Algoriphagus machipongonensis: one gene and its partner. The protein of the gene in region 2 binds, or shares a complex with, the protein of the main gene of each other region. Links are inferred from orthologs where the notes say so. Each region holds a gene or a part of one and is shown on either strand. Other genes may lie near its edges.

Region 1 (16,284 bases), 2.3 Mb from region 2 along the record:
CAAAAATGACGAGGAAGATATCGTAGCCTATGCCACTATTCACAATAGAGGGCCTGAGGCATCTTACCTCTGCGTCATGCCTACTGTTTGGTTTAGAAAGACCTGGTTTACCGGCCATGAGCCTTTCATGCCTAAACTGAGCAAAATCAATGAGAATACCATCCGTGCTTTCAACCCAAAATCCGGAAATTATACCATCTCATTCGATAATGATCCAGAGTTAAAGTTCTGCGACAATGAAACCAATCGCCAAAAGATCTATGACATTGGCAATGAGAAGAAATACCTAAAAGATGCCATCAATGATTATGTGGTTGAGGATGACAGTACTCATATCAATCCCGATGACTATGGAACGAAAGCATCAGCTATTTACCACTTAAATATTCCGGCTGGAGAAAGCAAAACAATAAAATTACGTTTAGCGCATCAGGTTATTGACCAACCGCTTGAAGCTTGCGATGCCATTCTAGAAAAGGCAAAAAAAGAAGCCGATGAGTTTTATAATGAACTGCAGGAAAGGATCACGGATGATGATCTAAAAATGATTCAACGTCAAGCCTATGGGGGAATGATGTGGTCAAAACAGTTTTATTATTACGATGTAGAGCGATGGCTTGAGGGAGATCCAGGAAGGTATAAACCACCAGTTTCGAGGAAAAAGGGTAGAAATAGCAATTGGAAGCACTTGCAGAATTATGACATCATTTCTATGCCTGACAAGTGGGAATACCCATGGTATGCTGCCTGGGATTTGGCGTTCCATTGTATTCCTATCGCTAGAGTTGACCCCGAGTTTGCCAAAGACCAACTTCTTCTTTTGCTTAATGAATGGTACATGCATCCCAATGGCCAGATTCCAGCTTATGAATGGAATTTTTCGGATGTCAACCCACCTGTGCATGCCTATGCAGTACAGCGAGTTTTTCAAATCGACAAAAAGGCCAACGGAGGAAAAGGGGATTTTGAATTTCTAGAAAGAGCCCTTCATAAATTGATGCTCAACTTCACCTGGTGGGTTAATCAAAAAGATAGTGACGGACAAAACATATTCGAAGGTGGTTTCTTAGGGCTGGACAACATTTCAGTTTTTGACAGAAGTCACGCTCAACAATACCAGGGAAAACTTGAACAAGCAGATGCTACTTCTTGGATGGCAATGTTTTCATTGAATCTCCTGAGAATTAGTCTTGATTTATGCGAACAAAACAAAGTTTACCAATTTACTGCGACAAAATTCCTTGAACACTTCCTATACATAGCAGGTGCCATGAGTAATATCTCTGCGGAAGGAATTTCCTTATGGGATGACGAAGACAGCTTCTTTTACGATGTATTCCATGTGAAAGGGAAGGAATCTAAACGAATGAAGGTCCGTTCCATTGTCGGCCTAATTCCACTTTTCGCTGTAGAACCGATCAGGGAGGATTTATTTGATCAATTGCCTGAATTCAAAAAGCGACTAGAGTTTTTCTTAAGGGAAAAACCCAAACTCGCTGCTTTAGTGTCAAGCTGGGTTCAACCAGGATTCGATAAGAGAAGGCTATTTTCTTTATTAAGAGGGCATCGAATGAAAAGCATCTTACACAAGATGTTGGATTCTAATGAATTCTTAAGTGAATACGGAATACGGTCACTTTCCAAATATCATCTGGAAAATCCCTACACAATGAATATCGCTGGGGACCAACTTTCTATAAAATACACTCCTGGAGAATCCGATACCGTCATGTTTGGTGGAAATTCCAACTGGAGAGGACCTATTTGGTTTCCGATTAACTTCCTGATTATTGAGTCCCTCAAGAAATTTGACTTTTATTATGGAGGCGATTTTTCCATTGAGTACCCTACAGGTTCGGGTAGATACATGACTATGGATATCATTGCCAAAGAACTCTCCTATCGTTGTATGAAAATCTTTATGAGAGATGAGAATGGATACCGTCCATTTAACAGTGATAACAAGAAGTTTCAGGAAGATCCTCATTTCAAAGATTACATTCTATTTTATGAATATTTCCATGGGGACAAAGGTGCGGGGCTAGGCGCTTCCCACCAAACAGGATGGACTGGTTTAGTGGCTGAAATGATTCATAAATATTACAAAATCAGAGAAGATAAAGAGCATGACTCTAAAACCCTTTTTAGAAGCTAATAGAATTGAAGCGGGCTGCGATGAAGTGGGTAGAGGTTGTTTGGCAGGACCTGTGGTAGCTGCGGCAGTAATACTCCCTTCTGACTATTCCAATGAATGGATCAATGACTCCAAAAAGCTCGGTAAAAAACAGAGGCAGGACCTTATTGAAGAAATAAAAGAAAAGTCTCTTTCTTGGAAAGTAGCCGAAGCCAGTGTGGAAGAAATTGATCAGATCAATATTTTGAATGCCTCTTTTTTGGCTATGTCACGGGCTATTGAAGGTTTAGAAGTTAGCCCCGAGCACCTTCTCATCGATGGAAACAGATTCAAATCTCATTTAACTTTACCCTTCACTTGCGTCATTAAAGGGGATGGTAAATTTGCAAGTATTGCGGCAGCATCTATCCTTGCAAAAGTTTACCGAGATGAATTAATGGAAAAGCTAGCCCTAGAACATCCGCATTATGGTTGGGAACGAAATGTGGGCTATCCCACCAAAGCTCACCGAGAAGGGATTAGAGAACATGGCCCTTGCATTTGGCACCGCAAGAGCTTCCAACTTTTACCCCGTCAATTAGACTTAGACCTATAAAAGCACAAAAAACATTTCCATTTGACAGCTTAAATAACTGAATAAAAAAAAGTTATTTTAATAGGATAAACTAGCTAACTATGGAATCAAAATTTGAGGCAGGAATTAATATTGCGATAAAAATCCCAAAAAGTAAATATGAGAAAACAGTTGAATTCTACAGGGATATTTTAAAACTGGAGGTTGAGGAATATCCAATTTCCAACCCAACCGTCTCGAAAACTCACAAAGTCATTTTTGGAAATAATGTTCTCTGGCTGGATTGTGTGGACAATTATACACATTCGGAAACCTGGTTACAGCTTACCGTTCCTGACGTAGAGGAAGCCGCAAAATATCTTGAATTAAGTGGTGTAGAGACTTGCGATGAATTAGAGGAGCTTCCCGAGAATATGCATTGGATTCAAGATCCCGCTGGAACCGTTTTCAACTTGCAAAAGCGAGAATTAAAATAACCCAATTAAATAGCCATTCCTTCATTGTCATCTTAGCTACTTAGCTATCAACAGGATAGAATTGATAGACTTTCCATGCATGAATTTGATGTTTTTTCAACTTTTTTGTTAGATAACTCTAACTTTATTTTTTCCTTCACCGGATTTTTGTTTAGCTTTCGGATGAATTAGACTTTCAAACCAAACCACCAACCCTGTGAGTTCAGAATCGCTCAGTGAAGTACACGGTAGTGTTCCAACCCATAATAAAAAAGGCTGGAGAAAAATATTAGCGTTTTTAGGTCCTGCTTACTTAGTAAGTGTGGGATATATGGACCCAGGAAACTGGGCCACAGATCTTGCCGGTGGATCAGAGTTTGGGTACAAGCTCCTTTGGGTGCTTTTGATGTCCAATTTAATGGCTTTGTTGCTTCAGTCACTTAGCGCTAGACTTGGCGTGGTATGTAAGCTAGACTTGGCCCAAGCATCCAAGCAAGCTTATCCAAAATGGGCAAATATCCCGCTCTATATATTAGCTGAGATTGCAATTGCTGCCTGTGATTTGGCAGAGATCGTGGGAATGGCGATTGGTCTTAACTTATTGTTTGACTTGCCACTTATTTGGGGTGTTGCGATTACTGCTTTGGACACCTTACTCCTTCTATTCCTATTAAACAAAGGAATGCGTACCATGGAGCTATTTATCATTTCCTTGGTATCCATCATCGGCTTTTCATTTGTGGTGGAGATGTTTATTGTAGGGCCCGTTTACGGTGAAGTGGTCAAAGGAATGGTACCCTCGTCGCTAAGCGGGAATGCACTTTATATTGCTATTGGTATTATCGGAGCGACAGTTATGCCCCATAACTTATACCTCCACTCCTCCCTTGTGCAGACTAGAAAAATCGATCCCTCTACTAAAAGCATAAAAAATGCCCTGAAGTTTAATTTCATCGATTCTGCTATTGCGCTCAACCTTGCTTTTTTGGTGAATGCCGCCATCTTAATCTTAGCTGCTGCAGCATTCCATGTCAATGGGTTTTATGATGTGGCAGAAATTCAGGATGCCTCCAAACTTCTGGAAAACTTATTCGGGAAAATCGCTCCAACCTTCTTTGCGATAGCTTTGATCGCAGCAGGACAAAGCTCCACGATCACAGGAACGCTGGCAGGACAGATTGTAATGGAAGGTCACCTAAAACTAAGGATTCAACCTTGGGTGAGAAGGATGATCACAAGGCTTATTGCTATTATTCCAGCCATTATTACCATTCTATATTTTGGAGAAGAAGCTCTTGGAAGGTTGTTGGTATTGAGTCAAGTGGTACTGAGTTTACAATTAGGTTTTGCCGTAATCCCGTTGATTCATTTCAATTCGGATCGGAAATTAATGAAGGAGCACACCATCAAATTATGGGTAAAAATCCTCGCATGGGTTTGTGCTGGAATCATTGTTTTCTTGAACATCCAATTGGTTATAAATGAACTTCAAGGGTGGCTAGTAACTGCAGGAGACAATGCTATTTACCTTTACACCATTGTTATCCCACTGATATTGGCCTGTTTTGCCTTATTGGTTTACATCTTTATTCACCCATTCATTAAACCAGGAGAATTAAAGAAACGCTTGGTTCCCCATGCCAAAGGAGTAGATTTCATAGAAGGGCAACCTATTAGTTACCAACACATTGCTATTGCAGTAGACTTTTCGGATAATACGCAGGCGATCATCCAAAATGCTATAAAACTAGGAGGAAAGTCTGCCAATTATTTATTCGTTCATGTGGTAGAAAGTGCTGCTGCCAGATATCTAGGAAAAAACACTTTAGATCATGAGACGCAACAAGATGTGAACAGCTTAATTCAATATCAGGATAAGTTAATTTCTCTCGGATACAATGCTAGCCATGAATTAGGCTTTGGAGTAGCTGCAACTGAAATAGCAAAAATCGTCAATGATCAAAAAGTAGATTTAGTGATCATGGGAGCTCATGGCCACTCGGGCATCAAAGACCTGCTATTTGGAACTACGGTCAATAAATTGAGGCATAAAATCGATACGCCTATTCTGATCGTTCAATAGATAAATCAAATGTCTTGCTATGCTTCTTTAGGTACTAGCGGCTCACTAGCCTTAAGGTCAGATTTTGCTAATAAACCTTTGGTCCCAGCGCCCATCCCCATGATTGTACGCATGGCATCCTGAGTGGAGACATCCAAAAGTGTTACATCTTTCCTTTTGACATGATAAATATTCCCATTGGTGGGATTTGGAGCAGTGGGAACAAAAACGGTCACATAATCATCATTTACCTGATCGGTAATAAAGCCAGTCATTTTTGTACCGGTATTAAAGGGATCAATCAAAACAACCTCAGAAAAAGGTAATTTTTTCACTCCAATGAACTGGTACACTGTCTGGTGAATCAGACTATACAATGGGATTTTTGACAAGTATTTTCTCTCAAAACCCTTGAAATAGACTTTCCCTACTTTATTGCGTACAAGTACTCCTATCCCGAAAACAAATACGCAGAATATCCCTAATGATAGCACATTAATAAACCAATGCGGCTCTCCTCCACCCCCGTCGATTAATGCGCTAAGTGGGGCCACTATTTTAAAAATGAAATTAAATACGACCGATAGAAGTATTAGGATAATTGTTAACGGAAGCAAAATCAAAAACCCTTGGATCATGGTATCCTGAAGAAATCCTCTTTTATTATTTGGCTCGGTTGATACTATTTCATTTGTTTCAGGAAGCATGGTCTTAGGGTCAGAATGTTAATAATCAAGGAATTGAATTTAGATCCTTGTCATTTTACTAATCTTCAAAACTATACCAAACCCAAAATCACACTCAGCCAGCGTAAAAAGTGCAATACTAAAAAATGGATTTATTGATTTGGGGAGTAAATTCCTCAAAAACGAGAACTTTCTTTCCTTTAAATAAAAAAGACCGTCCATAAGGACGGTCCCGATCTAGGTGATTGATCTACTTTCTTTATTATTCAAATTTGCGTTCAAAGTACAACTTCCCCGCACTATTCGAGCTACTAGAAACAGGCTCTAATACCAACCTGTTTTCATCTAATTCTACAATTTTGGCTTCTCTCACTTGGTCAGCATCATAAATTTTGAGAATATGATCTTCTCCTAATTCAACTTTAGCCTTCCTTAGGATTATCTCACTTTTCACGAAATCGGTATAAGCTAAAGTATCCCCTGGGAGAAATTTATAAACAGTGTTTTCAAGTCTGAATTTTATCTTCGCTTCCATATCTTCTCTGAAAGCAGCACTTGAACCAAGATATTGTGCAGATGACTTCAACTTTTTGATACCATCAAAATCAACTAATTGCCAACTCCCTATCAGCTCTTCATATTGAGCCTGATTCCAGCTCATTGCAAGCGTCAAAAAAAGAGAATAGATTAACGAAAACTTCATATTCAATGAAAGGCAATTTCTTTGCCAAAAATCACATTGCCTTCGATATTCATTTTCGAGGATAAAATTCCGGAAATAAAATACGGTTCTGGATCTAGCTTACTGCTTTGCTAGCCAAGAATGGCAACCATTCAGCAGCTTGTCTTTCTGCATATTCTGCTAAAAAATAGGATAAAGTAGGCCTAAATGGCTCATTTCTTAAAGTTAAACCAGCTTGTTCAGGAGACTTATCGCCTTTATTGACATTGCACCTATGGCAGGCAGTGACAAGGTTCATCCAATTCGTTTTACCTCCTTTGGACCTGGGAACTACATGATCCACTGTGAGATGCTTTTTGCTTCCACAATATTGGCATTCTCCATTATCTCTTTTGAATAAATTAGAACGATTAAGTAGCACCCCACGGTAAGGTATATTTTTATAGTCAACGAGACGAATGACAGCCGGGTATTCAAAATTTCGACTTACCGTCCTGATTTTTAAAAGCTCATAAGTAGTCAGGCAACTAGCTTTTTCTAAAAGTAATAAGACGATTGCTTTTTGCACAGGGACTACTGCCACCGGAGAATGATCCAAATTCAAAACCAATACTCTTTTTTCCATGCTAACTTAAAATTGACCTGCCTTCCACCTCAAAGCGGCTTCCAGCATTAGTTTTTTGAATTGATTCCCATTCGTCAATATCGGAGATTTTCATTTTTTCATCCATCCACATGACTTCTTCCGCACCCAAATACATTGACATATGAGTAATTTTACTCTCTAAATCCTTGAAAATAAGCAAATCTCCCGGGATAATGTTTGAGGAAGGGATCATTTTTCCTGGAAGTCGTTGATCTTTCCACCCATATCCCGCTGTTGAATAAATTAATGCAAAGCCCAATTTCTCATCCAAACCAAAAATGCTTCTACCTCCAGACTGGAAAGGAGCATTGAGATATTTTAGCGCTATATCGATCAATTCCTCCCTACTAGATTTGATGGCATGGCTTCTAACAGACCCAGTAAACCCGATATGATCTTGCCAGTTGAACAATTCCAAATCTGAAAAATGCAGTCTACTTCCGGGAAGTAAATAAAGATTTGTGCCCAGATATTCTATCACCGCTACTGGGCTGGTGACAACTTGGAAATCTTGATTTAGAAATTCTTGATACTCGTCTGAATTGATGTTTTTGAGAGATTTGGATGTAATCCAGCCTTCCAATTCGGTGTCTTCATGAAAAATTTTATACCAATTCTGGGTCGAGGTGATCTTCCGCACTTGGTAGCACTCCCCAAAAAGTAATTGGGAGACTAATGCAGAATCGAAACTAGGTTCTTTGTAGAGCGGTAAAATAGACTGGCGGCATATCCCATAAACATCAGTCAAGGGCCATTCGCTGGAGTTCTCTTTTCGCATCTTTTTCTTTCAGGTCGTGTCGTTTATCATGAAGCTTTTTGCCTCGACCTAGAGCAATTTCCATCTTTGCTAATCCTCGGTCATTGATAAATATACGAACTGGAATGATAGACAGACCTTTTTCCTGCGACTTAGTTTCCAATTTTTCTAGTTCTTTCTTGCTCAGCAGAAGCTTTCTATCTCTGATAGCTGCATGATTGTAGTTAGCAGCCATGGAATAAGGCGCAATGTGCATTTGTCTCACATATAATTCGCCTCTCAAAAAAACACAAAAGGCTTCTGTCAAGGAAATTTTACTTTCTCGAATAGACTTGATTTCAGTTCCTTTCAAAACCATCCCACAGGTATAAGTATCGATGAATTCAAATTGAAAACTCGCTTTCTTATTTTTGATATTGATGATTTTTTCAAACTTTTTTGACTTCGCCATTTTTAGAATTTCATTTTTGCCAAAGGAGTCACTTCATAGGATGAAAAGTCCTTTGCCAAATACTTGTAGTACGCGGCCATGGCAATCATGGCTGCATTGTCTGTACAATATTCAAACTTAGGAATATATACATTCCATTGATGCTTTTCAGCTAATACCTGTAAACTATTCCTTAATCCTGAATTTGCAGATACTCCCCCAGCGATAGCAATTTCTCGAATTCCATATTGCTTCACAGCTTGTTTGAGTTTTATCTGCAGCATCTCGATCAGGGTATATTGTATACTCGCACAAAGATCATTCAAATTCTCCTCTATGAACTTGGGATTTTCTTCCAATTGATCTCTCAGGAAATACAATACTGCAGTTTTGATACCACTAAAAGAATAATTTAAACCGGGCATTCTTGTTACTGGAAATTTAAAAGCTTTAGGATCCCCTTCTTTTGCATATTTATCGATTAAGGGGCCTCCTGGGTAAGGTAAGCCCAATAATTTCGCAGTTTTATCAAATGCTTCTCCTACGGCATCATCTTGCGTTTCTCCTATCACCTCCATTTGAAGAAAATCTCTAACAAGCACTAACTGGGTGTGCCCACCACTTACTGTCAGGCAAATGAATGGAAAAGAAGGCTTTGGGTCTTCAATAAAATGGGCCAAAATATGCGCTTGCATATGGTTCACCTCTATTAAAGGAATGTTTTTTCCAAATGCCAGGGCTTTGGCAAAACTAACCCCCACCAAAAGGGAACCCATCAGACCCGGACCTCTGGTAAATGCAACCGCCGAAAGCTGATCTAAATTGATCCCTGCAGAAGAAACAGCCTCCTGAACGACTGGGATAAGGTTTTCCTGATGAGCCCGAGAAGCTAATTCCGGAACCACGCCCCCATATTTTTCGTGGACTGATTGTGTGGCGACAATATTATTAAGTACTTTGCCATCTTGGATGATAGAGGCAGAAGTCTCGTCGCACGAGGATTCAATTGCTAGAATAAAGTTATCGTTGGTACCCATTGGAAAAGAACGCGAAAGTTACGGATTTTTTGCACAAAGCGTTTCGTATTATCCTATGGATAGTTATATCCCTCTTATTTCTACTCATTTTCATTGCACTTTGTCTTCAGGTGACTGCTGTCCAAAATTGGGCTGTAGACCAGGTTACCACCTATATCAATAAGCGAAGTGACTTCACGACTGATATAGGCAAGATCACTCTAACTTGGTGGGATGCTGTAAAACTACAGGATGTCACGATTCGGGACCACAAAGACAGCTTAATGATTGGTGCCAAGCAAATTGAGGTAGACTTTGAACTTCCCTCATTAATCGGCTCTATCAATCCCAAATTGGAAGAAGTCCGTCTGGGCAACCCAAATCTCCACCTGATCAATCATGCAGGTGACAGCATTCTGAACATTAATTTGTGGGTAATACAATTGGGAGAAATATTTGGTTCCGGAAATAGCTCAAGTTCTACCGCAAAGTTTGGAATCGATCAGGTTAAAATTCGGGAAGGTACCGTCTACATAGAAAATTTAAATTACGAGCTATTTGAAACTGGTTTTGATTACAATCATCTCAAGTTTGAAAACGTATTCTGTAATGCTGAGGATTTCTATGTTCAGGGAGCAGAAATAGGCGTCAACATCAGAATGATTACAGGGAATGAAGGCTCCTCCAATCTCGAAATTCAGGAATTGATCACAGATTTTAAGTACTCTCCAGAATTCATGGAGTTTGCTGATTTGAGCTTAAGATCTGAAAAAACACATATCAAAAATTACCTTCGTTTTGATTTCCTTTCAGATACAGCTTTGGCAAATTTTGTCACAGATGTAGAGCTTTTGGCAAAAATGGATGAGTCCAAAATCAACTTGGAGGATCTTAGAAAATTTGCCCCAAACCTCCCTCCGATTGAAGATGAAATTTATCTCAGCGGGGAAGTCTCTGGAACCATCTCTGATATGAAGTCAGATGAGTTCCTGATCCGATTGGGACAGAAAACAGCACTTTTTGGAGCTTTTCAACTTGATGGTCTACCCAACATCGATGACACCTATATCAATCTCTCTTTGCAGAATTCAACAGTTTTGGCCAGAGATTTAGGCCCTTATTTAAATCCGGAAATTGAAAAGGAGATTTTTAAATTTAATACGATTCGATTTGATGGTGATTTTGCGGGTTACCTAAGAAGATTTAATACCTCCGGAGATTTCAAAACCAGCATAGGTGATATCAAGGGTAGAATCAACTTTGATTTGGTAGACGGCAAACCATCCGTCGTTTCCAGAGTAACGATCAACGAATTAGACCTTGGGATCTTGGCAGAAGACAGAGCGCTCTTTCAAAAGGTCAGTTTGGATGGAAATGTAACCTTACAAGGAGATTCCAGAGAAAATATACTGATCGGATTAGATGCAGACATTAGTAAAATAGGGTTAAACAATTATAATTTCTCCCAAATTTCAACCGATGCCACCTATGGGTTAAACCTATTTAAAGGGAATCTGGAAATAGCCGATCCAAATCTTAAAATGCAGGCTACTGGACTACTTAATTTAAATCAATCAGTGGACTCTGTTAGAATGCAGGTAAATCTTGACACTGCGTTTTTACAGACAATCAACCTAACGGATAAGCTCAACTACCTCAGTGGACACCTGAACATTGACACCAAAGGGGTAAAAATAGATGACATTCAGGGGATCGCTAGGTTTACCGATATGGAAGTTGGTTTTGAAGATCGTTTCCTAGAATTAGGAGACTTCAACTTCCAATCACTTTTTGCCGGAGGGACCAGAACCATGTCTATCAACTCAGATTATCTCGTAGCAGCAGCTTCTGGGCAATTTAATTTGGAGCGGATTTCTAAAGATCTGGATGTTCTTCTGGATCAATACATAGCCATTATCCTGAATGAACCTCAGCCAGTGGCTGATTTGGAAAGTATCTTTTCTGAAACCTACAATCTGGATTTGAACATTCGGATGTTTGACGTCAACCCAATTGTTCAGCTTTTCGAACCCGACTTATCCATTTCCAAAAACACGATTTTGGAAGGAGCATTTTACCAAACGCCCGAGAACACTGTATTTAATTTTTTCACGAGCATTGATACGCTTTCTTACAAGAATAAAACTGCTTATGCTACCAATATTGACTTTAACACCTCTAAAATCATTAACTCAGAGGATATTTTAGCATCCTTTTACATCTATTCAAAAGCCCAGGAATTGGGTAAAAAAATAGAGTTTTCAAACCTTGGTCTGGAAGCCATCTGGGATCAAAATAAAGTTGCCTTGGACTTCACTTTAGATCAAGACTCCACCCAAAGTTCAGCTCGGATCAATGCAAATGCTCAATTTTCTGCGCAAAACACCAAGATCTCTTTCGACCCATCCTCCCTCGTTGTTTTGGATCGGGAGTGGAAATTTGCCAATGAAAACCTCATTACCATCATACCGGGAAATATCAGTTTTTCCAATGTTAAAATCCAGCATGAAAACCAGTTCATTGCGCTGGATGGTTCAATCTCAGATGACCCATTGGAACAACTTCAGCTTTCTCTCAATCAAGTCAACGTAGATCTTTTAAACACTTTGGTTCCTCAGGAATTTGAGGGGACAGCCAATGGAGTTCTGGCAGTTGAGGATGTTTTTGAAAAACCATTGTTACAAGGTGATATTGGCATTGACAGCCTAAAAATCAATAGTTTTCTCATAGGAAATCTACGTGGCGTAGCTGACCTTAATAGCGATCGACTCGCAGTTAATCTTACCAATACACGAGGTGATAAAAAAACCATCGACATGGAAGGTGAGATTGGTTTGGAATACCAGGACATCAATATTGATGCAAACCTCAGCGAAACCAACTTATTGATTCTGGAGCCTTTCCTTTCCAATTACTTATCCCAAATGGGAGGTACTGTAAGTGGGGACTTCCAGATTCGTGGGACCACAGCAAATCCTGAGGTTCTGGGAACAGGCGTGGTCAGAGGAGGAGAGCTTAGAGTAAACTTCCTCAATACTTCCTACCTCTTGGATGGAAACATAGGATTCAAGCCAAAACAGATCAGTTTTAGAGACCTGATCTTGAAAGACGTTAATGGAAACAGAGCCTATTTGACTGGTGGAATAGACCATTCCGGATTCAAGGATTTTTACCTGAACATCAAATCCAATCTCACCAATTTCCAAGTACTCAACACAACTGCAAAAGACAACCAAACTTTTTATGGAAGCGCATTTGTAAGTGGAACTTTAGATATTTTGGGGAGCACCACGAACTTGGATATTAATGCTCGAGCTACCAGCCAGCCCAATACACGGATTTTCATTCCACTGGCAGATGATTCGCGAGTTGCTCAAGAGGAATTCATCCACATTATCAACATCCAGGATACGGTAAGGGTACGCGAAGTAACGGAGGAAATCAATCGTTTGGACATTGAAAATATCAGGATGAATTTCATCCTGGATATCACACCGGATGCTTTGGCAGAAATCATCATTGACCCTAGAACTGAAGAAGGAATTACTGGTAGAGGTCGAGGTGTTTTAAATATGAACATCGATACACAGGGGAATTTCTCACTGACTGGAAACTATGAGATCACAGAAGGGAAATACAATTTCTCTCTCTATAACATTGTCAAAAAACAATTTAACATTAGGCCCGGCGGTAGAATTACCTGGTATGGCGACCCCTATGAAGGGGTGATGGATTTGACTGCTGAATACGTAGAAAACGTATCTATTCAGCCTCTCCTAAATGCTACAACCACCACCGATCCTGACAATACCCAATCCCGAAGAAGATACCCTGTCAAAGTAATTATGGACTTGGAAGGAGCTCTTCTTTCACCCAACATTGATTTTGGATTTGACTTCAGTCAGTTCCCTTCAAGTGGAGATATTCAAACCACTGTTTCCGCCTTCCAAAACCGCATAGCGAATGACGAACAGGAAAAAAACAGGCAGGTTTTCTCTGTGATCATGTCCAGATCGTTTTCTCCTGAAGGTCAGTTCTCTGGTGTGGCCAATATTTCATCCAGTTTGGGACAGCTTCTTTCATCCCAACTCAATGCCTTCTTGGGCCAAGTGGATAAAAATCTTGAAATCGATGTGGATTTAGCCTCTTTGGATGCCAATACCCTTGAAACTTTCCAGCTTTCTGTAGCCTATACCTTTTTGGATGGGAGGTTGAGAGTTTCTAGAGATGGAGGATTTACCAATAATCAAGGAAATGCAAATGCCGCTTCCATTATTGGGGATTGGCAGGCAGAATACCTGCTGACAGAAGATGGGGTATATCGAATCAGAATTTTCAACAGAAATAACTTCAACGTATTTACCTCACTTTCGCTTTCTAAAAATGTTGCAACCTACGGGGTTTCATTATCCCAAAATGTTTCGTTCAACTCCTTTTCAGAGCTCTTTCAAAAATTGACACGAAAGAAGGATGAAAAGCTTAGGATTAATGATACAGATGATTTCCTTCGGTACAATTATGAGGATGGGGAACGATGGACACCAATCAATCTAGACAATATAGAAAACCGTCTTGACTCCTTAGATCGTATTAGGCAATCTCAACCAAAATCAGATTCTGTTCCTGCCAAACAAGATTCCTTAAACAATTTCCTTCGAATAGAGCTTTTGAAGTAAAGTGATTTTATGAAAAAGTTAAGTGTTTTTTGGTTCCGTAGAGACCTTCGATTGGAGGATAATACAGGCTTATATTATGCCCTGCAACAGGAAACCGATGTATTGCCATTATTTATTTTTGACCGAACTATCCTCGACGATCTGGAAGACAAAACTGATGCTCGTGTCAGTTTTATTCATGATCAAATTCAAAATTTAAAAGAGGAGCTAGAAAAAAAAGGAAGCACCCTTTTAGTGAAGTATGGCACTCCTGAGGAAGTTTATCAGGAGCTTATCAAAAAGTTTGAAATTCAGGCTATTTACACGAATCGTGATTACGAGCCCTATGCCAAAAAGCGCGATCGTGCCATTGAAAAGCTTGCAGAAGAAAAGGGTATCAGCTTTTTAACATTTAAGGACCAGGTGATTTTCGAGCCAGGAGAAATTCTAAATGGGTCAGGAGAATTCTACAAAGTTTTCACTCCTTTCAGCCGCGTTTGGCTTAGCAAATTTGAAGAAACAAACATCGAAGCTCTCTCCTATTTTCACTGGAAAAACCTATATCAGACCAAGCCTGAACCCTTGATCTCTTTAAAAGAAATGGGTTTTGAAAGATCGAGTATTTCTATACCCAGCTCCAATCCCAACGAGGAAATCATCAAGTATTATGATAAAACACGAAACTTTCCGGCTGAAAATGGAACCTCTAGACTTGGAATTCATTTAAGATTTGGAACGATTTCAATCCGTCAGCTTGCTTTGAAAGCAGCATCACTGAATGAGACCTATTTAAATGAATTAATCTGGCGGGAATTCTATATGATGATCCTGGATTATAATCCTCAGGTGGTAGATAAGGCTTTTAAACCTGCCTATGATCAAATCCCATGGAGAAATAATGAGGAGGAATTTAAAGCCTGGTGTGAAGGGAAAACAGGTTATCCTATTGTGGATGCAGGTATGCGTGAATTAAACCAAACAGGATATATGCATAACCGTGTTAGGATGATCGTAGCATCTTTTCTAACTAAACACTTGCTGATTGATTGGCGTTGGGGAGAGGCCTACTTTGCCAAAAAACTATTGGATTTTGACTTGGCAGCAAATAATGGAGGCTGGCAATGGGCTGCAGGAACAGGAACAGATGCACAACCTTATTTTAGAGTCTTTAATCCAAGTTCCCAAACAGAGAAATTTGACAAAGATCTTAAGTATATCAAAAAATGGATCCCGGAATTTGGAACGGAAAAGTATCCAAAACCGATTGTAGATCATAAATTCGCCAGACAAAGAGCACTGGATACATATAAAAAAGCCTTAGATCGATGAATATAGGAGATAGAGTAAGATTATTGAGAGGAACTGAAGAGGGAGTTATCCGAAAAATTTCCTCCAGCGGAAGAATAGAAATTGAAATTGAAGATGGTTTTATGATTCCAGCCCTAAAAAATGAAGTGGTTGTCATTCATGAAACAGAAAAGAAATATTTTGGAGAACAGGAATCTAACACCCCTGAACCGGAAATACCACAAACGATCTCAGCCCCAAAAGATCAAGGTTTGTACTTGGCTTTTGTTCCAATTAACGATCAGAGTCTGAGTCTCTATTTGATTAACGATAGCAAAAAGTCCTATTTAGCACATGTTTCGGAAGTTTTTGGTGACAATCATCGAACCCTGATGGCAGGAACCCTGCGGGCTGGAGAAACCCAAAAATTTGACGATCGGTTGCTGAAGGAAATGGACGAATGGCCTTCTTTTCTACTTCGGTTCATTCCCATTCAAGACCGACTTGAGAAAGCCCTACCGGCTTTTGAGAGGCAATTAAAGATGAAAGCAACTCAGTTTTTTAAGCACTTGAGCAAAGCCCCACTTTTAGGAAAAACCGCTTATTTATTCCATCTAGAGCAAACGACGAAAGAGCTTGACATCAAAGCTTTGAACCAGGAGCTTGAAAGTATTCAAGGAAAATCTGAACCACATTCGGCAAAAAAACCACCTAGATCGATTGACTTGCATATAGAAAAGTTGACTACCACTCCCTTAGGGATGAGCAATTCAGCCATGTTAAAGCTTCAAATGGAGGTTTTTGAAAAGAACCTGGATCAGGCTATAGCAAGTGGAATGGATGAGATTACTTTTATCCATGGAATAGGAAATGGAGTTTTACGAAAAGAAATTCACCGTC
Region 2 (16,172 bases):
TCTAAAAAGTGAGATTTCCCTCAAATCAGCAGCAAAGATACGCTTTAGAAGTAAAATGACACCTTTTCTTTATTATTTCATACTAGGTAAGGTCACTGTAATGCAAGTTCCTTCATTTAGCGCTGATTTTAAATCTATTTTACCTCCCATTTGCTCCACGGCTTCTTTGACCATATAAAGCCCCAATCCTACCCCTACATTCTTTTGAGTAGCTCTTGTAAATAGGTTGAAGACTTCGGATTGAGAATTTTTATCAATTCCTATACCATTATCCTCCACGTTGATGATTGCCTCATTTTCCAACACGTCAATGCTCAAGGATATCCATTTTTGTCCTGGTCCATGCTTTTGAAACTGGACTGCATTGCTGAATAAATTATTTAAGATTACCCTAATCTTGGCATCATCCGAATAAAAAGTATGTCGTTGGTTGATTTGTAAATCTATTTTAAAATGGCTTAAATCAAATTTCGCCTGATATGATTCCATCTGCTGATCTATAGTCACCTGAAAATCAATCTCAGTCACTTTATGATCAATTTTAGTAGATCGATAAAAATCAAGCATCTTATAGATGTAATCATCTAGCTTGTTGGTAGAGGAATCTATCATTTCAAAATACTCCAGAATTCTCGCATCTTCCACTTCAAGCTTCGCCAATTTTGAAACTCCTGAAATACTCATCAGTGGGCCTCTCAATTCATGCGACAAACTGTAAACAAACTGATTCATTTCAGAGTGAAGTTTTTTCAGTCGGATATTCTTCTCCTTCAACTCCATTCTCATAAAATAGATATCAGCAGCATTTTTAATAGAGTTTTTAATCTGTTCAATATTCCAAGGCTTATCTATAAAACGATAGACTTCCCCTTTATTGATTGCATCAATAACCGAAGCAATATCTGAATATCCTGTTAACAGTATTCTGATGGGATCAGGATTGATTTCCACCATCTTTTCAAAGAACTCTGTCCCAGTCATACCGGGCATTCTTTGATCAGCAATTACCACATGAATTTCCTCTTCCTGGGCAATCCTCAAGCCTTCTTCTGCATCAATAGCAGTAAAAATTTTAAAGTCTTTTCTAAGTGTGGCTCTAAATGACTTTAGGTTATTATCCTCATCATCAATATAGAGTACATGGATTTTATCACTCATATTTTTGAGTACTTTGGTTTACAGGTAGGGTAATAATAAAAGTTGTACCCTCACCCTGAGTGGTTTTCACTTCTAGGGTCCCTTTGTGATTTTCAATAATAGAATAAACAATTGACAGGCCTAAACCAGTCCCTTTTCCAACAGCTTTCGTCGTAAAGAATGGTTCAAATATACGTTCTTTTACAGTATCAGGCATACCCGGCCCATTATCTTCAATTTCTACCGTAACGTAATCCACTTTAGATTTAGTTCGAATAGTTATATGCGGATCTTTAATTTCCTCCATATGGTCCGAAAGAGCATGAACGGCATTATTAATAATATTCATAAATACCTGGTTAATCTTACCCGCCAGGCATTCCACCATAGGAAGCTCATTAAACTCTCTGACAATCCTAATTTTACCCGGGATGGAGCTATTCAAAAGGATAATAGTACTGTTAATGCCATCATGCAAATCTACCTTTTTGACATCTTGCTCATCCACTCTGGAGAATAATCTAAGCCCTTTGACAATCTCTACTGTTCTACGGGCTCCATCTTCCATTCCCTTAAGCAATTGATCTACTTCATCCAATACATAATCCAACTCCAGATCTTCTTCCAGATCTTTTGCCTCCTTTTTGGACTCCTCTGTAAATTCCTTTAATCCCGTATTTCTGTAAAAATCAATCACCTCCATGATATCCTTAATATCTCTTTTAAGAGGCATAATATTAGAACTCACAAAATTGATTGGATTGTTTATTTCATGTGCAATACCCGCTGTCAATTGCCCTAAAGATGCCATCTTCTCCTGATTAACCAATTGGCTTTGCGTATTTTGCAGGTTGCGTAGTGCACTTTCCAACTCATCAGTCCTCATCTTCACCTTCTTTTCAAGAAGCGTATTTTGTTCTTTAACTAGGGTTTCATTTTCCTTCAAAACTTCCAATCTTTCCGCCTGCTCTCTCTCTTTTTCCTTTTTAAGGATGTTAATCCTATCTGCCAATGCAAATGAAAGAAGCACCACCTCCAAAGCTGAACCTAAAGGCATAATGTAAGCTGTGAAATTATTGGATGGAATTATACCCATTTCACTAAAAACAAAAAGGAAAATACCTACCATAAAAATGGACCAAGCCAACAAATAATATCTTGCTGGTCTGTACCCCTTTCTCAAAATCATCACTGCAACAGCCAATACAAATATTACTACAATAGACTGAGTGACTAAAAGCACCTGGTAGCTTATCGTAATAGAAAAGACGATGGCATTTAATAGTATAAACCCATAAACCAAAAAGATCACATTAAATCCTTTATCCAGTTTGGGGACGATACTCTTGGAGAGTAAAAATATTCTTAAGAACCAAATCCCAACAATACTTACCAAAGAAGAAAAAATCACTATAGACCGTTGATTCATCCAATCCCAATCGGGCCAAAGTAGGAACTGGGTAAATCCTAGAATGGAGGCTTGTGCAAACCAAACCAATAAGGTGTGCAAAACATATATAAAATAGATTTTGTCTTTTACGGAAAAGTATAAAAACAAATTATAAAAAAACAAGCCTATAAATATCCCTGTCAAAATCCCAAAAAGGATCTCCTCAAAATTCAGAATGTTTAATAAATCTTCTTTAGAGGATACAAAACCAGTGAATATTTTTTTATCTACATTTTGAATTCTAACCAAAAAATAGTCAGCTGTAATTTCCTCATTATTAATTTCAAATATGATTTTCTGAGAATCAACATCACGAGCTTCTATCCCTAAAAGGCGACCATTCTTTTGTTCTCTAATCACTTCTCCACCTTTGACTGAATAAAAATCGACTAGATCCAGTGAGGTGGAATTTAAAGTAAACGTTGGGTTTTCTATGTCGCTAAGTCCATTTAGCTCTAACTTTACCCACAGCACACTTTCATTAATTCCAAAATTGAAATTATTACAGTTGTTATATGTAAACGATTCTTCTTGAATTAATTCTTCAACCCCTACATCAGGGTCGGTCATTTTATAGGAGAAGCATTCTACTTTTTCAACATTCTCAAATTGTGCAAAGCCTTGAAATGTTGTTGCCAAAAACAATAGGCAAAAAACAAAAATCTTATACATCATCTCTCCAATTAATATTTTCAATCAAAAGGTCATAGTCTACTTCAAACTTACCTTTCGGACCTTCTTCTATTTTTTTGTATTGCACCTTTTCTCTAAGTTCAAAAATCCTTTCCCTTTCAGAGGCATCAGCAAGTGGTAATTTCTCTGGGTCCTTCATTACGATGGAAGTAGCTACTAAATCCAGTTTTGGGTAAAAGAAAGTACCTGAATTCCCTACACCAGTTTCAATTTCAAAACCTTTTTGAAGAGAAGGTTTTAAGGTATACTCCGCCACAAGCGCCAATAAAGAACCTAGTTTTAGTTGTGTGGCAATAGCGATACCAGCCCTGATCAGTAACACAGCTCCTATTCCATAACCAGAAATGGATTTGGAATTCCAAAGTCCGGATACTTCCCCTGTACCTTCTTTTGAATAATCTTTGACTAACTGAAAAATATTATGATCAACCTGAGAAACTGCTTGCTCCATAGGCAAAGGAAAGTCTGGATGAGCTATATGAATCCTCAAACCGCTGACTACTTCTGATGTTTCCTCATTCTCCACAGTCACCACATACACAAATGGGTTATTGACCCAATCATTGTTTGATGAGGTGACTTTGGTGACACCATATTGCTTAAGGACATCGGAGTGCCCCTGAACAAATTTTTGACACCTTTCCGGTTCATCTATCGCCCTAAATGCTTTAAAATGAAACATTTCAGACTTTGATTAAGGTTTCCGAATAATCTCTTCTATAAGCTCGCATACTTGGCTCTCCAGCTTTATTTACCCTAAACATAAATATCTCTTGCTGGTCATTATTTTTATTGAAAATCCTATTGAAGGACTCCTTCAGTTCTCTAATTTCTTTTTCTTCCACAGCAGTATAGCCATGGTCTTTTTCACCCAAAATTCTGTGAAATATAAATAACATTGCCGAGACGGGTTGAACACTTAACCCCATCATATTGGCTTTGATCCAAATTCTTTGCAAAACCGCACCCGCTTTTAGAATAGACACGGGATCATATTTTTTTGTTTTGATTAAGAAAATTCCAGTTGCCAAGTTAATAGTGTCTTTGGATATTTTCGTCAATCCATACCCCATCAAATACTTTCTGAAGAATTTAATAGTTCGAGGATCCCTTAGCAAGCCCATAGCTGCTTTTTCGGTTCCAGATAATTCTAAAGTCGCAATATCAATCCCATCTTTTGTTTTGAAAGCTTCCTCTTCAGTCCACCTCACCTCATTCACAAAATCCACTAAGCCTTGGTCATGAAAGAACCTCAATCGGTCCATTCCCCCTACAACTTTAGCCAATTGATCAAGATCATTTTCCTGTTCCGTCCATTCTAGAGATACCCCTTCTTCTTCGGAGACCTCGAGTAAGGAATCTAACTCTTCCTTTGAAATCTTATATCGTTTAGGATTTTTTCTATTCGTACATCTCAATGAAACACCTTCTACAAGCTCTTTAAACTTCACATCCAATGCCCCTGAATCCTTCGAAACGAAACGAATACTTGCTATACAATCATCTCCAAATTCTTGAATCTGATGAATCACTTCTATTTCAATTCCTAAGCGACCAGCACATAATCTTAAGTTCTCTATAGCGGCACCAAAAGCAATCAATGACCCGGTACCTTTATAATCCAACATGGAATGACTTCTTACCTTGTCATGAAAGAGGTGAAGAATTCCTTTTCTATCAAATACCCAAACCCAAGGCTGAATATTTCCTCCTGAAGGAGCCAAATTAGCCATACTCACCAACTCTTGAAGCTCATTTTCTGACAATTGATAGGCTGACTGAAGTACATTTTCAGGAACTTTAAAACTAAATTCCGAAAGTTCAGGAAAATCAGATGAAGGAATACCAATTTCTTCAGATTCCTTGAGTTGGAATAATTGATCAAAATCCACATAAAACCTCCCAGACTTCACATCTTCACCTAAAAGGAATTTTCTGGAGGCATGTGCCACAGAAGCACCTCCTAAAAAGACTCCTGATGCTAACTGGGGCCAACTCGTAATGGTTTGCCCAATTTCAAGCAATGAAACTTTCATACGGGGTGTTAAAGTCTCAAGTCCTGTGATTTTCAGTACAATGGATACCTTTTCAGTATTGGTCAGATTTTTTAATGTATTTACATCAACTCCTGAAAGCAGCCCATGAAACAACTCCCTCTCTGGGTCCAAATCAAATCTTTCTATATCCAACATGCCTTTGTCTGATGTTTCCATCATGACTGCCAGGCGATGCTTCTTGGCCCTATTTCTTAGTAATACTTTGATATCTAAGCTGTCACACTCATCTATAAGCAAATCTAATTTCCCTCCATCCAAAATAAAATCTTCAACGTTCTCCTCGGTAATTCCCTCGCGGAAGACTTTCACTTTTAGATAAGGGTCTATTTCAGCAATTTCTCTCGCTGCCAAAATCACCTTCTCCAAGCCTAAACTTACCACTCCAGCTTTCAGTCGATTCAAATTACTCAACTCAAGCGTATCAAAATCAGCAAGCCTTATTTCTCCATACCCCCTCTCCAAAGTCATGGCTAACGCCACACTTTGCCCTACAGATAGACCCACAACTCCCACTTTCTTCTTTCCAAGAATCTCTTGTTCAGACGGAGTTATTTTAAAATTATTTCGAAGAGTTCTTATTTTAACAAACTCATCTTCTGCGAGTAGGTGAACCAGAATATTTTTCCAGGGATAGTACACCCAGTTCCCATATTTAACTTTTTCTTTATCGGAGAAAAACTCTTTTACGAGAATATCTAACTCCCCAGAAGGAATCGTCCTATCTGGATTTTGAGATTTAATAAGATCTGAAACTTGGCTTTCTATTTGATCACTAACTATTGTAATATTGTCTTCAAAAAGACGACTTATTCTTAACCAGTCATCCTTTAATTGAGGGTTGAGCAATATAGGGAGGTACTGGTCATTTTGATCAGTAGAAATTTTAATTGACATTTGTGTAAACTGGGTGAATATCTCAGTAAAGATAATTTATTCCGTTTTATGTCAAATAGATAGCTTAACTATTTAAGACATAAACGTGAGGAATATTTAATTTAAGTCAAAAATAGATAAAATACAGTCTATTATTCTTTGTTTTTTAACAGGAAATAAGATTATTTGGCTATATAAATAACACCTATCATAGGATCAAGAAGTTTATGGAAACCGAAAGGGAAGAAAAAATAAAGATTTTGTATGTAGATGATGAAGAAAACAACCTTCATGCATTTAAGGCAACTTTCCGTCGGGATTATAAAATATTTTTGGCCGTTTCGGCCGTTGAAGGGCGAGAAATTCTGGAGAAAGAAAGTGTTGATCTGATTATTACAGATCAGAGGATGCCAGAAGAAACTGGTGTAGAATTTCTTGAAAGTATTATCCCAATTTACCCTCAACCTATACGACTTTTATTAACAGGTTATACTGATATACAAGCAGTTATTGATGCGATCAATAAGGGTCAGGTATATCATTACTTAACTAAACCTTGGGAAGAAGATTACTTAAGAACGGTAATAAAAAACGCTTTTGAGATATATACTTTAAGAAGAGAAAACGAAAAGCTTACAGATGCTTTACTGAAAGCTAATGAACAGTTAGAATTCCTTCTTCGTCAGAATTTACTTTCCTAAATTTTAATATCGGGCTGCTAGTAATAGCTGGAGTTCCTTGTGTGATAACCCAAATTTCCTACCCAAATACGCATTGGTCAGACTTCCTCTGTAGGTATAAACTCCTCGTAAAAACCATTTGTAATTAAATATCATCTCTTCTGGCCCACCTAAATCAGACATTTGAAGGATGATTGGAGTAAAGATATTGCTAAGGGAATAAGAAGCTGTTCTCGCAACTCTGGAGGCAATATTGGGAACGCAGTAATGTACAATGTCATGAATCTTATAAACCGGTTCATCATGAGAAGTCATTTTCGCGGTTTCAATGCAACCTCCCTCATCTATCCCTACATCAATGATCACACTGCCGTGCATCATATTGGCAACCATCTCCTCACTTACCACAATTTTATTTTTGCCTTTCTCAGCACGAAGCGCACCAATAACTACATCCGCTTCAGCCATAGCCTGACTCAAACTGAAATTATCAATCGTAGAAGTATAGATCTGCTGGCCCAATAAAAGCTTGATCCTTCTCAGTTTATAAATATGATTATCAAATACTTTAATATTGGCGCCTAAGCCTAAGGCGGTTCTAGCAGCATATTCTGCTACAGTACCAGCTCCTATAATTACCACTTGAGTTGGTGGAACTCCTGTCACTCCTCCCATAATCATCCCTTTGCCCTCATTTGCACTAGAAAGGTATTCTGCTGCAATTTGCATCACCGTACTTCCTGCAATTTCGGACATCGCTCTTACTACCGGCATTCCTCCTACCTTATCTTCTAAGTATTCAAACGCTACAGCGGTAATCTTTTTGGAATTTAATATTTCGATAAACTGCTTACTTTGCCTACCTATTTGAAGAGCAGAAATTAAACAGGCACTTTGACTCATGTGTTCTAGCTCCTCCAGGGAAGGGGCATCAATTTTCAACACAATCTCACAGGCCAAAGCCTCTTTCTTGGAATAAACGATCTTAGCTCCAGCATCAGAATAGTCCTGATCTGAAAAATTTGCTTGTGTACCGGCACCAGCCTCCAAAACCACCCGAAGACCATTATTGGATAAAATCCCAACTGCCTCGGGCGTAAGAACCACTCTTTTTTCCTGGCTAGAGATTTCTTTTGGAATCCCAATAGTGAGATTTCTTGACCCTTTCCTGACTTTTGAAGGGGATTCTTTAGGTATCAGACCTACTGCCGATAGTTCACTTAATTCAGCTGGCATTTCGGATGTGTTGAAGGGTGAGTTTTCTTTCTGTCCTTGACAAAATTTCTAGTTTGATGAGAAAATACTGATCTGGAAGGAATTCAGCAACTTTTTCTGCCCATTCTAGCCAACAATAATTTCCGCTATAAAAATACTCTTCTATTCCAATATCCAATGCTTCCGTGGGATCATCTAACCTATAAAAGTCAAAATGGTAAAAATCATCCCCCTTTTCATTGCTGTATTCATTGACAATTCCGAAGGTGGGGCTACTAATAGAATCAGTGATATTAAAGATGGATCCCAAAGCTTTTATCAAAGTGGTTTTGCCAGCACCCATTTCTCCTTGAAATATCCAAAATTTCTCATCCCCACATTCCTCCACTATTTTCTTGGCTGCTTCTAAAATGAGTGCTTTGTCGAATTTCAACTCAATCAAACGTATTACGATTTTGGTGACAACTGAACAATCGGTATGATCATTTCTTCCAAAGATACACCTCCATGTTGAAAAGTATCCTTATAGAAGTTGACATAATAGTTGTAATTATTCGGATAAGCGAAGAAATAGTCCTCTACAGCAAAAACATAGCTGGAAGAAACGTTGAGTCTTGGAAGTTTCGCATCTTCAGGCCTCTTGATTTCAAAGACTTTTCCTGCTTCAAAATTGAGGTTTTTCCCTTGTTTGTACCTCAAATTTGTGGTTACATTTTTATCACCTATGATTCGATAAGGTTTGTTTACTCGCTTCGTCCCATGATCAGTAGTCACGATCACTTCTGCTCCAGCATGATGAATTTTCTTAAACAACTCAAATAAAGAAGAGTGTTCAAACCAGCTTTTGGTTAAAGACCTGTAAGCAGATTCATCCGGCGCCAATTCGCGGATCATTTTCATGTCTGTTCGCGCATGAGACATCATATCCACAAAATTATACACCAATACGTTTAAGTCATTTTGCATGAGCTGATGAAATTGATCCACCGCATTTTTCCCTTGCTGCGTTTGTAGGATTTTTTGATAAGATGCTTTTATATTCATCCTATTCTTATCCAGATTGATCTTTAGCCAATCTTCCTCAAAATTATTTTTCCCTTCATCAGAATCCTCATCCTCCCATAATTTTGGGTAAAACCGTGCCATATCCATAGGCATCATCCCACTAAAAAGTGCATTTCTGGCAAATGCGGTAGTGGTAGGCAAAATACTATAGTAGGTATCCTTGTTTTCAACATTAAAATAAGGAGCTAAAATCGGCTCAATATCTTCCCATTGATCCAAACGCAAATTATCGATGACAATTAAAAACAAAGGTTTTCCTGACTGTACTTTCGGAAACACTTTCTGTTTTAATACTTGATGGGAAAGAAGTGGCTTTTCCTTATTTTTTTCCTCCATCCAGTCTATATAATTGTCTTTTACAAATCTGGCAAAAGAAGAATTGGCTTCAATTTTTTGAGTTTCTAGCACTTCTATCATGCTTTTATTCTCCGTGGCATCAATCTGCATCTCCCAATAAATCAACTTCTTATAGATATCAGTCCAGTCTTGATGATCTTGAGCATCCCCAAAGGCCATGCTTATCTTCATAAACTCTTGCTGATAGTTAAGGGTTGTTTTCTCGTCTATCAGTTGCTTATTTTGCAACAACTTCTTTACAGAAAGCAAAATCTGATTTGGGTTGAGAGGTTTGATTAAATAATCTGCAATCTTCCCTCCGATGGCATCATTCATTATATGCTCCTCTTCAGACTTTGTGATCATGACCACGGGAATCTGGGGCTTGATCAGTTTTATTTGTTGTAAAGTTTCCAGCCCTGTCATCCCAGGCATCATTTCATCTAAAAAAATAACATCAAAATTATGGGCTTCCACTTCCTCAATAGCATCTACACCAGAATTTGCAGTAGTTATTTCATAACCTTTCTGTTCTAGAAATAGAATATGTGGTTTGAGTAGATCGATTTCATCGTCTGCCCATAGTATATTGAACTTTTGAGACATTTTCGTTTCCGTTTCTTTTAAAATTATAATTACTTTTGAGTCAATCAAATTCGGCCTCATTGAAAAGCCAAAAGATATTAAACGACCCCGTTTACGGATTTATCACAATCCCAAGCGAGTTGATTTTTACCATCATTGATCATCCTTATTTCCAGAGGTTACGCAGAATAAAACAGCTGGGTTTGACAGACTTCGTCTACCCGGGTGCTTTACACACTCGCTTTCACCATGCCATTGGAGCGATGCATCTGATGAGCATAACGCTGGATAATCTACGCAATAAAGGAACAGAAATAAGCAACCAAGAGTATGAATCTGCACTGATAGCCATTCTTTTACATGATATAGGACATGGGCCTTTTTCGCATGCTTTGGAATACAGTCTTTTAAAAAGCATCCCTCATGAGCAATTATCCCTGCTTATTATTGAGCTTTTCAACAAAGAATTAGATGGTAAATTAGATTTAGTTTTAAGAATATTTAAGAATACTTACGAAAGAAAGTTCTTTCATCAACTTGTTTCCAGCCAACTTGACATTGACAGACTAGACTACCTTCAGCGAGATTGCTTCTTCACTGGAGTATCTGAAGGAACAATTGGCGCCGACCGAATCATCAAGATGATGGATGTAAAGAATGACCAAGTGGTTATTGAAGAGAAAGGGATTTATTCCATTGAAAATTTTCTAAGCGCCAGAAGGCTGATGTATTGGCAAGTTTATTTGCACAAGACCACTGTCAGTGCAGAAAAAATGCTAATTAATCTCATCCAGAGAGCAAAGATGCTCCGACAAGCTGGACAGTCATTTACGATCACAGATGAATTTGACTATTTCCTTCAAAACGATCATACACTTGAAGACTTTCGCCAAAATCCGGAAATTTTGAAAAAATTCCTTGAAATGGATGATCTTGATATTTGGGGAGCTGTCAAACTTTGGAAGCGCCAACCGGATTATGTGCTTCGGAATATTTCCAATATGTTTTTGACGCGGGATTTATTCAAAATCACATTGACAAATGACCAAGCAAGTCAAGAAGAAATAAAGGAAATGGAAACCAAAACCATTCATAAATTAAACATTCCCGAAGAGGATATCACCTATTTCTTTTCTCATGGCACCGTAAGCAATTATGGTTATTTGGCTAAAGAAAGAATCAACATCCTCACAAAAAAAGGAAAGGTTATTGATGTTGCTCAAGCTGCTGATTTACCAAATATCAAGGTTATGAGCAAAATTGTAGAGAAACATTATATATGTAAAGCCAAAAGCTTAAATTCAAACTTCTAATTCATCAAGCCAGCATATGGAATTTACTTTGGGTCAAGTCGCCGCAATCCTTCAGGGGAAAGTAGAAGGAGATGAAACACAAAAAGTTTTTAGACTAGATAAGATTCAAGAAGGGAAAGACGGTGGAATCAGCTTCTTATCGAATGAGAAATACCAATCGTATTTATATGAAACCGAAGCAACTGCGGTTATCGTCTCTGAAGGCTTTAAACCCAGTAAAGCTTTCAAAACTACCCTGATCAGGGTAAAAGACGCATATACTGGCTTCACTCAGCTATTGGAAGCCTACAGTCAGTTTACCAAGGCAAGCATTATGGGAGTCCAAGAACCCTCTTTTATGGACACCAGCAGTTCAATGGGCGAAAATGGTTTTCGAGGTGTTTTCTCTCACATTGGAAAAGACTGTAAGATTGGAGACGGAGTAAAAATTCACTCCCAGGTTTTTATTGGGGACCGAGTTAAAATAGGAAACAATACTATCATTCACCCTGGAGCAAAAATTTGCTCCGACACCATTATTGGAAATAATTGCGAGATTCATCCTGGCGCTGCAATTGGTGCAGATGGCTTTGGGTTTGCACCGCAAGAAGACCAAACTTATAAAGCAATCCCTCAAATAGGGAACGTTATTATTGAAGACAATGTAAACATAGGTACCAATACAACGATTGATTGTGCCACCATGGGATCGACGATAATAAAGAAAGGAGCTAAAATTGACAATTTGGTGCAAATTGCCCATAATGTCATCATTGGTGAAAATACAGTTATTGCTTCTCAATCAGGCATTTCCGGTTCCACAGAAATCGGAAAAAATTGTGTTATTGCAGGTCAAGTCGGTATTATTGGGCATTTAAAAATCGCCGATAATACAACCATAGGTGCAAAAACCGGCGTGATCAAATCTATTAAAAAAGCGGGTGACACAGTTTTTGGTTATATAGGAATGGACATGAAAGGATTCTTAAAATCATACTCAATTTTTAAAAATCTTGATGTCTTGGAAAACCGTTTAAGAGAACTAGAAAAAAAGCCGTAAATTTGCACCCTTAATCATCCTGAAAGTCTAAAATATCAGATGAAGGTAAAACAACATACCATCAAGAAACAGGTGGAGCTAGCAGGCGTAGGACTACACACTGGAGTAATCTCCAATATGACATTCTTACCCGCACCACCCAACCACGGAATCAAATTTCAAAGAATTGATTTAGAAGGTCGCCCTACAGTAGATGCAGATTGCGACCTTGTTGTTGATGTTTCCAGAGGAACCACCCTAGAGCAAAATGGCGCTAGAGTATATACTGTTGAGCATGTATTAGCAGCATTAGTGGGACTGGAAATTGACAACGTTCTTATTCAGCTTGATGGACCAGAGCCTCCAATTATGGATGGATCCTCTATCCAATTCATAGAAGTATTGGAAGATGCTGGTGTTGAAGAGCAAAATGCACTTAGAAGGTTTTTTGAAGTTGAAGAAAGTATTCAATATAAAGATCCGTCCCGCGAAGTGGAGATGGTGGCCTTACCCACTGACAATTATAGAGTAACTGTCATGGTGGATTATAATTCGCCGGTATTGGGAAGTCAGCATGCTTCAATCACAGATATCAGTCAATTTAAGCAAGAGATTGCATCTTGCCGAACTTTCTGCTTTTTACATGAGTTGGAAATGCTTTACAATTCCAACCTAATAAAGGGAGGGGACTTAAATAATGCCATTGTGGTGGTAGATCGCGTGGTAGAGGAGAAAGAGTTAGTACACCTTGCAAAAATGTTTAACAAGCAGAAGGTAGAGGTGAAGAAGGAAGGTATCTTAAACAATGTTGACTTAAGATATAGAAATGAACCTGCTAGACATAAATTACTTGATGTAGTAGGAGATTTAGCGCTCGTAGGGCGGCCTTTAAAAGCTCAAATCCTCGCTGCTAGACCTGGTCACGCTGCCAATGTAGCATTTGCGAAAAAATTAAAAAGAGCTATGGAAAAATCAGGCTCTAACCATATACCTCACTACGATCCTAAGTTGCCTCCAGTAATGGACATCAACCAGATCAGTAATATCCTACCTCATAGGTATCCTTTTCAGTTATTGGATAAAATCATCTATCTTGATGAGACAGTGGTAGCAGGGGTAAAAAACGTAACAATCAACGAGCCATTTTTCATGGGACACTTTCCCGGCAATCCAGTAATGCCAGGGGTAATTCAGGTAGAAGCCATGGCTCAAACAGGGGGAATCCTTGTGTTAAGCACAGTAGATGATCCTGAAAATTACTGGACATATTTCTTAGGAATAGAAAGCTGTAAATTCAGAAAAATGGTTCTTCCGGGAGATACTCTTATTTTTAAATGCGAACTTTTGGCTCCAATCAGACGAGGCATTGCTAAAATGCGAGGAGAGGCTTATGTAGGAAACACATTAGTCTGTGAAGCAGTTATGACAGCCAGCATAACCCGAAAAGAATCATGATCAGCCCAATGGCACATGTAGACCCAAAAGCAAAATTGGGCAAAAATGTACAAGTGGACCCTTTCACGATGATCCATGAAAATGTTGTAATAGGAGACAATACTTGGATTGGTCCAAATGTGACAATTTTTCCTGGAGCAAAAATCGGAAAAAACTGTAAGATTTTTCCGGGATCAGTCATCGCTGGAATCCCTCAGGATTTAAAATTTCAAGGTGAAGACTCCACAGTAATCATTGGTGATAACACCACGATTCGTGAGTGTGTAACCATTAGTAGAGGTACTGTTGATAAACAAACCACTGTCATCGGCAGTCACTGCTTATTGATGGCTTATGTGCACGTAGCCCACGATTGTGTGATCGGTAGTCATGTAATCATTGCAAACACCGTTCAGATAGCAGGACACGTCTCCATTGATGACTGGGCGATTATTGGCGGTTCTTCTGCCATACACCAGTTTGTAAAAATAGGAATGCACTCCATGATCTCTGGTGGCTCATTAGTACGAAAAGATGTCCCTCCTTTCACGAAGGCGGCAAGAGAACCATTGGCTTATGCCGGTGTCAATTCATTAGGTCTCAGAAGAAGAGGGTTTTCCAGTGAGTCTATTGCGCATATTCAGGAAGTTTATAGATACCTATTTCTAAATAGCATGAACAATAGTCGGGCTTTAGAAGAAATAGAAATCAATCTTCCGGCTACCAAAGAGAGGGATGAAATTCTAAACTTTATCAGATCCTCCGAAAGAGGTGTCATGAAAGGATATATCCATTGAGCATGCTGAAAATCCAAGTGGAAGAAGCAAGCAAACGCTTCCAATATGAATGGATTTTTAAAAACCTGAATTTAAATTTGAAATCAGGGGATGCGATAGCCATCACAGGTGGAAATGGATCCGGAAAATCCACTTTACTAAAATGCCTGAGTGGCTCTATTCCATTAAGTTCCGGCAATATTACGTACCAAACACAAAATCAACCAGTTGCTGACAGCGACTGGTTTTATCACTTAACAGTTTCTGCTCCTTATATGGAGCTCCCCGAGGAATTCACTTTAAAAGAACTTTTAGAATTCCATTTTAAATTTAAAACTCCTCTTCCGGGGCTTTCTATTGATAAAATTATAGAAACCTTATACTTAGAATCTCATGCTAATAAGCCTATAGCACAGTTTTCCTCTGGCATGAAACAACGTGTAAAATTAGGAGTTGCTTTATTTTCAGATGTGCCTTTAGTTTTCCTTGATGAACCCACATCCAATTTAGATGTCAAGGGAGTAAATTGGTATCAAGAGCTCGTGGAGCAATACAAGAAGGACCGAATAATAATTGTTTGCTCAAATGATTCGAGAGAATATGAATATTGCACCCAAAAATTAAATCTTGAGGACTATAAGTAGGCAAAAGGTTTCCCAATACTTGTGTATATTTAATCTCAATTGATGCAATTAGTTTTTATATGAAATCTTCAAAACTACCTGTTTTTGCTATATTCTTTTCTTTGATTTTGCTCCAAAGTTGCTGGAATGACAGTCCAGAACCAGATCAGAAAACTCCGGAAGAAATAGCTTTGGAAGAATTAAGTGGAGAAGGCTCATTGACTTGGGAGATCTCTGGAGGTGGAACGGTAAAAAGAGACGGGACAGCTGTTACAGACATCTATCAAAATTTTGAGCTAACATTAAATTCCAGTGGTTCGAAATCCTATAGTAGCAAAAACAGCAATGAGCTTTTTGATGCTGCAGGAAACTGGACTTTTGAAGGGGATAATTTTGATAAAATCATGCTTTCTGGCAGTAAGCCTGCCGCAGAAAGAGAAATGTCTTTCACCAGAACAGGTGATAATTTAAAATTGATATTTACTATTTCGGTACCTGGGGCAAGACAAAACGGCACCTCCGCAGTTGCTGGAGCCTATGAATTTGACTTGGTCAAGAAATAATAAGCTAGTAGGATAAAAACAATAAAAGGGAGCAAATGCTCCCTTTTATTGTTTTAATGTAATTAGGGTTACTCCTGCTCCTCCACGATCAGCATGTTCGTCTTCCATTTTTCCTACTTGAGGCATAGTCCTGAGTAAGTTTCTTGTGATTTCTCGAAGGATCCCATCTCCTTTGCCATGCACTACTCGAAGATCTTTTACCCCTAGCATATATCCCTCATCTACAAAAGTTTGAATGATAGAAAGCACTTCTTCTCCTCTTTTCCCTCTCAGATCTAAATTGGGCGAAAAATCCATCATCTTTTGATTCGAGTTGAAGTTCCCTCCTTTCACCACGGATTTCAATTCTTTTTT

What was found.
Region 1: the proteins of ALPR1_RS07115 (region 2) and tsaD are in contact, whole or in part, in a crystal structure (PDB 6N9A), measured with the Thermotoga maritima proteins. The link is inferred for Algoriphagus machipongonensis from one-to-one orthologs. Residues at the interface, in WP_004082108.1 of Thermotoga maritima: Leu37, Gly38, Lys46, Lys57, Val59, Lys60, Ser61, Thr63, Phe64, Thr65, Leu66, Met67, Val69, Pro71, Tyr82, Arg83, Leu84, Asp86, Asp88, Phe89, Asp93, Ile128, Asp130, Glu131, Arg134; in WP_004082750.1 of Thermotoga maritima: Cys10, Asp11, Arg49, His50, Leu82, Gly84, Gly135, Gly136, Glu154, Thr155, Leu156, Asp157, Asp158, Ser159, Glu162, Asp165, Lys166, Arg169, Leu170, Tyr175, Lys213, Thr214, Leu217, Tyr218, Gln221, Arg222, Asn324.

Annotation. Positions count from the first base shown.
Region 1 is NZ_CM001023.1:3,946,630-3,962,913, forward strand. What follows is about bases 7,457-10,399. They hold tsaD (tRNA (adenosine(37)-N6)-threonylcarbamoyltransferase complex transferase subunit TsaD), read right to left. Parts: upstream 9,464-10,399; coding sequence 8,450-9,463; downstream 7,457-8,449. Other genes in these bases: ALPR1_RS16640 (SH3 domain-containing protein), read right to left, coding at 7,457-8,017; smpB (SsrA-binding protein), read right to left, coding at 7,980-8,447; ALPR1_RS16655 (translocation/assembly module TamB domain-containing protein), read left to right, coding at 9,574-10,399. In the rest of the region: ALPR1_RS16605 (MGH1-like glycoside hydrolase domain-containing protein), read left to right, coding at 1-2,155; ALPR1_RS16610 (ribonuclease HII), read left to right, coding at 2,127-2,729; ALPR1_RS16615 (VOC family protein), read left to right, coding at 2,810-3,184; ALPR1_RS16620 (Nramp family divalent metal transporter), read left to right, coding at 3,381-5,246; ALPR1_RS20435 (DUF502 domain-containing protein), read right to left, coding at 5,264-5,932; ALPR1_RS16630 (hypothetical protein), read right to left, coding at 6,174-6,614; ALPR1_RS16635 (HNH endonuclease), read right to left, coding at 6,709-7,218; more of ALPR1_RS16640, read right to left, coding at 7,220-7,456; more of ALPR1_RS16655, read left to right, coding at 10,400-14,118; ALPR1_RS16660 (cryptochrome/photolyase family protein), read left to right, coding at 14,128-15,426; ALPR1_RS16665 (Smr/MutS family protein), read left to right, coding at 15,423-16,284.
Region 2 is NZ_CM001023.1:1,633,893-1,650,064, reverse strand. What follows is about bases 6,832-9,662. They hold ALPR1_RS07115 (bifunctional tRNA (adenosine(37)-N6)-threonylcarbamoyltransferase complex ATPase subunit type 1 TsaE/phosphotransferase), read right to left. Parts: upstream 8,548-9,662; coding sequence 8,116-8,547; downstream 6,832-8,115. Other genes in these bases: porX (T9SS response regulator signal transducer PorX), read right to left, coding at 8,553-9,662; ALPR1_RS07120 (alanine dehydrogenase), read right to left, coding at 6,915-8,126; ALPR1_RS07125 (response regulator), read left to right, coding at 6,832-6,911. Outside these bases: ALPR1_RS07145 (hybrid sensor histidine kinase/response regulator), read right to left, coding at 73-1,158; ALPR1_RS07140 (sensor histidine kinase), read right to left, coding at 1,151-3,262; ALPR1_RS07135 (hypothetical protein), read right to left, coding at 3,252-3,962; ALPR1_RS20520 (Rv1355c family protein), read right to left, coding at 3,964-6,231; more of ALPR1_RS07125, read left to right, coding at 6,438-6,831; more of porX, read right to left, coding at 9,663-10,112; ALPR1_RS07105 (HD domain-containing protein), read left to right, coding at 10,172-11,404; lpxD (UDP-3-O-(3-hydroxymyristoyl)glucosamine N-acyltransferase), read left to right, coding at 11,421-12,443; ALPR1_RS07095 (bifunctional UDP-3-O-[3-hydroxymyristoyl] N-acetylglucosamine deacetylase/3-hydroxyacyl-ACP dehydratase), read left to right, coding at 12,483-13,877; lpxA (acyl-ACP--UDP-N-acetylglucosamine O-acyltransferase), read left to right, coding at 13,874-14,653; ALPR1_RS07085 (ABC transporter ATP-binding protein), read left to right, coding at 14,656-15,276; ALPR1_RS07080 (hypothetical protein), read left to right, coding at 15,336-15,818; ALPR1_RS07075 (endonuclease MutS2), read right to left, coding at 15,864-16,172. UniProt on the Escherichia coli protein: Required for the formation of a threonylcarbamoyl group on adenosine at position 37 (t(6)A37) in tRNAs that read codons beginning with adenine.